DNA from 2 places in the Streptomyces sp. NPDC087215 genome. Region 2 is predicted to be linked to the other one. Evidence: riboswitches for the same ligand, from Rfam matches in the RefSeq annotation. Region 2 holds a riboswitch; the other holds the start of a gene.
What was found. Region 2 has a riboswitch for glycine ahead of gcvT (glycine cleavage system aminomethyltransferase GcvT). Riboswitches for the same ligand answer to the same signal wherever they lie in the genome.
Positions count from the first base shown of each region.

Region 1 (3,401 bases), on a different contig from region 2:
CTCGGTCGTCGCGTTCAGCTTCATCGTGCAGGAGCCGAGCGGGATCATGCCCCGGTCCAGCGCGTAGTCGCGGTCCGCGAGCCTGCGCAGGTAGCGCAGCATCGAGGTCTCGGAGCGGTGCGTGCGGAAGACCGGGTGGGTCAGGTAGTCGTCGGAGCGCAGCAGCCCGGCGGGCAGCGCGTCCCCGGTCGCGGCGTCCAGGGCCTCGATGTCGGCGGTCACGCCGAACGCGCCCCACACGGCGGCGAGCTGGGCGCGCCCGGTGGTCTCGTCGCAGGACATGGAGACGTGGTCGGCGTCGGCGCGGTGGAGGTTGACCCCGGCCTCGCGGGCGGCGGCCACGACCTCGTCGGCCCGGCCGGGCACCCGGGCGGTGAGGGTGTCGAAGAAGGCGCCCTGGGTGAGCTCCACGCCACCGGCGGTGAGGCCCGCGGCGAGGATCGCGGCGTACCGGTGGGTGCGGCGCGCGATGCCCCGGAGGCCCTCGGGACCGTGGTAGACGGCGTACATGCCCGCCATGACGGCGAGGAGCACCTGGGCGGTGCAGATGTTGCTGGTGGCCTTCTCGCGCCGGATGTGCTGCTCGCGGGTCTGCAGGGCGAGGCGGTAGGCGCGGTTGCCGTCGGCGTCGACGGAGACGCCGACCAGACGGCCGGGCAGGGAGCGGGCGTGCTTGTCCTGGACGGCCATGTAACCGGCGTGCGGGCCGCCGAAGCCCATCGGGACGCCGAAGCGCTGGGTGGTGCCGACGGCGATGTCGGCGCCCAGCTCGCCCGGCGAGGTGAGCAGGGTGAGGGCGAGCAGGTCGGCGGCGACGGTGACGATCGCGCCGAGTTCGTGGGCCTGGTCGACGACGGACTTGATGTCGCGGACGGCGCCGGAGGCACCCGGGTACTGGAGGAGTACGCCGAAGACACCGCGCTCGGCGATCTCGGCGGGGATGCCTCCGCTCAGGTCGGCGACGACGACCTCGACGCCGGTGGGCTCGGCGCGGGTCTGGATGACGGCGACGGTCTGGGGCAGGGCGTCGGCGTCGACGAGGAAGACGCCGTTCTTGACCTTGCCGACGCGCCGGGACAGGGCCATGGCCTCGGCGGCGGCGGTGCCCTCGTCGAGGAGGGAGGCACCGGAGGTCGGCAGGCCGGTCAGGTCGGCGACGACGGTCTGGAAGTTCAGCAGGGCCTCCAGGCGGCCCTGGGAGATCTCCGGCTGGTACGGCGTGTACGCGGTGTACCAGGCCGGGTTCTCCATGACGTTGCGGAGGATCACCGGCGGGGTGAAGGTGCCGTAGTAGCCGAGGCCGATCATCGGCGCGAGGACCTGGTTGCGGTCGGCGAGGTCACGCAGCTCGGCGAGGACCTCGGCCTCCGTGCGCGCGCCCGGCAGGCTCAGCGCCTCGGTGTTCTTGATGACGTCCGGCACCGCGGCGGCCGTCAGCTCGTCGAGCGAGCCGTATCCGACCTGGGCGAGCATCTTGGCACGCGCCTCGGCATCGGGGCCGATGTGCCGCTGCTCGAACGGGATGCCCTGTTCGAGCTCGGAGAGCGGAGTGCGATTGGCGGTCATGTACGGAGGCCTCCTGGTCGTCACGACCTGCGAGGGGCACCGCGGCGCGGGTACCCGGACGGCCTCCCCCTCTGTCATGTCAACCTGAGAGTTTCACCGGCGCGCCTCGCGGCACCCCGGCTTTCACCGTCGGTGAGAGCGTGTGCCGTCAGGCACCGCTCTGCTTTCCAGAGTGACCTCGTCCGCGCGGTACGGGTGCCTGAGAGATTCCGGGGAGGATTTGCTCCTTCGGCGCCCACCGGAAGGTTTCTCCGGGGGACTCTCCCGCACGGGGTCGACAGCCACGGCCAGCCTACCAGCGCCGTTGCGGCTCCCATCGCTCAAGTGGCCGACATCCCAGATGTGCACTTTCGTAGGGGTGTAGAGCAGTTGCGACCAGTTGGAGGGACCGTGCAGACCGACATCGATCCGCGCAGCCTGATCGGCCGCAAGGCGTTCGACCGGAACGGACACAAGATCGGAACCGTGGACGAGGTGTACCTGGACGACGCGACCGGCGTCCCGGAATGGGCCGCGGTCCGCACCGGCCTGTTCAGCCGGGACGCCTTCGTCCCGCTGGAGCCGAGCGAGCTGACCGGGGAGGGCCTCCGCATCCCCTACGAGCGCGCCCTCATCAAGGACGCCCCCGACTTCGGGGTGGGCCGCCACCTCTCCCCCGAACAGGAGCTCCAGCTCTACCGCCACTACAGCATGACGCTCCCCCCGCCGCCCCCGGACACCGACTTCGGCCGCCTGGCGGGCCGGGACGGCCCGTGACACCCCACTGAGACGGTACGAGTGCCCCAGGGGCCGCCCGGACCATCGGTCCGGGCGCTCCCCGGCCCCCCACCGACCCCGACGGCCTGCTCTGCCCGCCCCTCAAGACCTCCAAGACCTCCAAGGGCCTCAGACCTCCGAGCCGAATCCCTCACTCCGGCCCCCGCCCCACCAACGGCAGCGGCTCCCCCGGCACCAGATCAGGATCGTCCACCGCGAACGTGCGGACCCGGCCGGGCGCCGAACCCGGCTCCTCGAACCGCACCGTGACCCGGCCGACCCCGCTCCCCTGGACCCACCCGGGCCCGTACACCGTGTGCCGTACGTCGTGACCGGGCGCCCAGTGCCGCTCCACGCTCCCTGAAGCCGCCTCCACGGCGTCCCCACCGACCGCCCCCGCTCCGGCACCCGGAGCACCCGGCCCGCCCCGCTCGCCTCCCCCGGCGCTCTCGACGCCCTCGTCCTTCTCCGGCTCCCCGGACACCGCCCCGGCCTCCGCCGCCTCCTCCGCCCTCGCCTCGGCCTGGGCGAACAGGTCCTCCTGCGTGAAGTCCGCGAGCCCGCTGACCCCGACCCCGAGGAGCCGTACGCCCCCGGTCGTGTCCACCGCGCCGAGGAGCCGTCCCACCGCCTCGCGCACCACCCCCGGGTCGTCGGTGGGCCCCCGGAGCGTCTCGGAGCGGGTCAGGGTGGAGAAGTCGTACCGCCGCACCTTGAGGACGATGGTCCGCCCCGAGTGTCCCGAGGCCCGCAGCCGCCCCACACACCGCTCGGCGAGCCGCTCCGCCTCGACCCGGATGCGGACACGGTCGTGCAGGTCGACGTCGAAGGTGTCCTCCACGGACACCGACTTGGCGTCCCGCTCGGCCACCACGGCCCGGTCGTCGTACCCCCGGGCCATCCGGTGCAGGGAGGTCCCGTGCGCCCGCCCGAGGAGCCGTACGAGCTCGTCCTCGCCCGCCTCCACGAGATCGGCCACGGTGGTCATCCCGGCCCGTCTGAGGTGCTCCCCGGTCGCCGGTCCGACTCCGGGCAGGATCCGCACCGAACGCGGCCCGAGCAGTTCCCGCTCGGTGCCG
Region 1 is NZ_JBIUZD010000026.1:9,550-12,950, reverse strand. It holds gene gcvP (aminomethyl-transferring glycine dehydrogenase) at 1-1,566, opposite strand, end outside; glycine riboswitch at 1,744-1,843, opposite strand; gene ACIO92_RS33245 (PRC-barrel domain-containing protein) at 1,957-2,322, shown strand; gene ACIO92_RS33240 (DNA polymerase IV) at 2,474-3,401, opposite strand, start outside.
Region 1: it holds a riboswitch for glycine, as region 2 does, so the genes downstream of both, gcvP (aminomethyl-transferring glycine dehydrogenase) here and gcvT (glycine cleavage system aminomethyltransferase GcvT) in region 2, are expected to answer to the same signal.

Region 2 (3,401 bases):
TTGGCGAGGCGCTCGACCTCGGCCATGTCGACCAGACCGGCCTCGTCGACGTGGTACGCGACCACGTCGAACTGCTTGCCGGAGAAGTTCAGGCGCATCCCGTGGGTCAGGTGACCGCCGTGCGCCAGGTCCAGGCCGAGGATCGTGTCCCCGGGCTGGGCGATCGCGAAGAGGGCGGCCTGGTTCGCGGAGGCGCCGGAGTGCGGCTGCACATTGGCGTACTCGGCACCGAACAGGTCCTTGACCCGGTCGATCGCGATCTGCTCGGTGACGTCGACGTGCTCGCAGCCACCGTAGTAACGGCGGCCCGGGTAGCCCTCGGCGTACTTGTTGGTGAGGACGGAGCCCTGCGCCTCCATGACGGCGACCGGAGCGAAGTTCTCCGAGGCGATCATCTCGAGGGTGGACTGCTGACGGCGGAGCTCGGCGTCGACGGCTGCGGCGACGTCCGGGTCCAGCTCGTGGAGGGGAGTGTTCAGAAGCGACATGAATCGATCCCTAAGGGTCTCGGGCCCGGTCTTCAGTTCCCGGCGGAGAACGCGGCGTACGCGTCGGCGGTGAGCAGCTCGTCCGGCTCGCCCTCGACACGCACCTTGAACAGCCAGCCACCCTCGAACGGAGCCGTGTTCACCAGGGACGGGTCGTCCACCACGTCCTGGTTGGACTCGACGATCTCGCCCGTCACGGGGGAGTACAGGTCGCTGACCGACTTCGTCGACTCCAGCTCGCCGCAGGTCTCGCCCGCGGTGACGGTGTCGCCGACAGCGGGAAGCTGGGCGTAGACGACGTCACCGAGCGCGTTGGCGGCGAACTCGGTGATGCCGACGGTCGCGACGCCGTCCACGGCGTCCGACAGCCACTCGTGCTCCTTGGTGTAACGCAGCTGCTGGGGGTTGCTCATGGCCTGATTCTCCTGGATCGGGGGAGTGCTGATGAACGTGGGTCTTGCGGGGTGAGACGAGAAGTGAGACGGACGCGTCACTTCTGGCGCTTGTAGAAGGGCAGCGCCACGACCTCGTACGGCTCGTGGGCGCCGCGGACGTCCACACCGACGCCCTCGGTCCCGGGCGTGGCGTGCGCCGCGTCGACGTACGCCATCGCGATCGGCTTGCCGAGCGTCGGGGACGGGGCGCCGGAGGTGACCTCGCCGATCACCACGCCGTCCTTGACGACGGAGAAACCGGCGCGCGGGACCCGGCGGCCCTCGGCGATCAGCCCGACGAGCTTGCGCGGCGGGGTGGTACCGGCGCGCTCGGCGGCCTTCTCCAGCGCCTCACGGCCGACGAAGCGGCCCTCGTTGCTGGTCTTCTCGAACTTCACGACCCGGCCGAGCCCCGCGTCGAAGGGGGTCAGGGAGGTGGTCAGCTCGTGGCCGTACAGCGGCATACCCGCCTCCAGGCGGAGCGTGTCACGGCAGGACAGACCGCAGGGGATCAGCCCGACCGGGGCGCCCGCCTCGGTCAGCGCCCGCCACACGCCCTCGGCGTGCTCCGGCTTCAGGAACAGCTCGAAGCCGTCCTCGCCGGTGTAGCCGGTACGGGCGATCAGCGCGGGCACGCCCGCGACCGTGCCGGGCAGCCCCGCGTAGTACTTCAGCCCGTCCAGGTCGGCGTCGGTGAGCGCCTTCAGGATGCCGGGGGACTCCGGGCCCTGGACCGCCAGCAGGGCGTACGCGTCGCGGTCGTCGCGCACCTCGGCGTCGAAGCCCGCCGAGCGCTCCACCAGCGCGTCGAGCACGATCTGGGCGTTGGAGGCGTTGGCGACGACCATGTACTCGGGGGCCTCGGCCGAGCCGAGGCGGTAGACGATCAGGTCGTCGAGGATGCCGCCGTCCTCCTGGCAGATCATCGTGTACCGGGCACGCCCGACGCCCACCGTGGAGATGTTGCCGACCAGGGCGTGGTCGAGGAGCTCCACGGCCTGCGGACCCGTGACGGTGATCTCGCCCATGTGGGAGAGGTCGAACAGACCGGCCCTGGTGCGGACCGCGAGGTGCTCCTCGCGCTCACTGCCGTAGCGCAGCGGCATGTCCCAGCCCGCGAAGTCGGTCATGGTCGCGCCCAGCGAACGATGCAGGGCATCGAGGGCGGTCAGGCGGGGGGCAGAGGTCATGGGGTGGCTCCCGGGTCCCAAGGGCGTGATAGGTGACGAAACACATGACGGCGAGGACGTCCTCCCCATCTGTCATGGAACCTGAGAGGTTCACCGAGAGCATCTCGTCACCGAGAGATCGGCTTGCACCTTGGGTGGGGACACGGCAGGGTGTCCCGCTTTTCAGATCTGCCTCATCCACGCGGTACGGGGCCTGAGAGATTCAAGGGAGGGTCTTGCTCCTTCGGCGCCCGGACGCCGAGGCGTCCGGAACTCTCCCGCGCGGATTCGAACGGCCGGTATGCGGTTGTACGGGCGGCGGTGCGCTGTGGGGCGACGGCCCGCCCGGCGGGCACATCATTGCACGCGGGCCCGGCGCGGCAAATCGCTTGTGCCTCATTACCAGTTCTTTACACTTCTTGGGCAAGGGTCTCCCTGAGACCCGGCAGGGGGGAGAAGCGATGAGGTTCCAGCACACCGGCGCATACGCTCCGAGTACCGGAATACCGTCACAGCGGGCCCGCGCCCGGACCCGGAGGGGCCGGCTCCTGCGGGACCTGCGCGAGCGCGGCGGCCGCGGCCCCCGCGCCCTCACCTTCGCGGCGGGCGACCTCGTCGTCGTCTCCGGGCTGCCCGGCAGCGGTAAGTCCACCCTCATGAAGCGCGCCGCGGAGGGCAGCGGCATCGACTCCCAGGACACCCGCGAGCGCTGGGAGGCCAGGATGCCCCGCCTGCTGCCGTACGCCGTCTACCGCCCGCTGGTCCGCCTCGCGCACTACGCGGGACTCCGCGCCGCCCTGCGCTCCGGCGACGGGGTGATCGTCCACGACTGCGGCACCCAGTCCTGGGTGCGCGGCTGGCTCGCCCGCGAGGCCCGCCGCCGGGGCCGCGCCCTCCACCTCGTCCTCCTCGACGTCACCCCCGACACCGCCCGCGCCGGACAGCGCGACCGGGGCCGGGGCGTCTCCTCGTACGCCTTCGCCCGGCACCGGCGGGCCGTCACCCGGCTCGTCACCTCCGCCGAGTCCGGCCGCCTCCCGCACGGCTGCGCCTCCGTGACCCTGCTCGACCGGGACGCCGCCGACGCGCTCCGGAGGATCGGCTTCGGGGAGGCCGTCTGAGGACTGCCCGCGTTTCCCGGGGGCGCCTCCGGGGGGCCGGTGCCGGTGCCGTGCCGTGCCGTGCTGTGCCGTGCCGGTGTCGGACCGGCCCGTTCCCGGGGTGCGGCTCGGCCGTGGCCTCCGGCTCCGGCTCGTGCCCCGGGCCTGTGACCCGGCCCTGCACCCCGGGTCCGTCCGTCCGCCGTCCCC
Region 2 is NZ_JBIUZD010000005.1:69,490-72,890, reverse strand. It holds gene glyA (serine hydroxymethyltransferase) at 1-488, opposite strand, end outside; gene gcvH (glycine cleavage system protein GcvH) at 521-901, opposite strand; gene gcvT (glycine cleavage system aminomethyltransferase GcvT) at 979-2,112, opposite strand; glycine riboswitch at 2,285-2,382, opposite strand; gene ACIO92_RS15700 (AAA family ATPase) at 2,553-3,212, shown strand.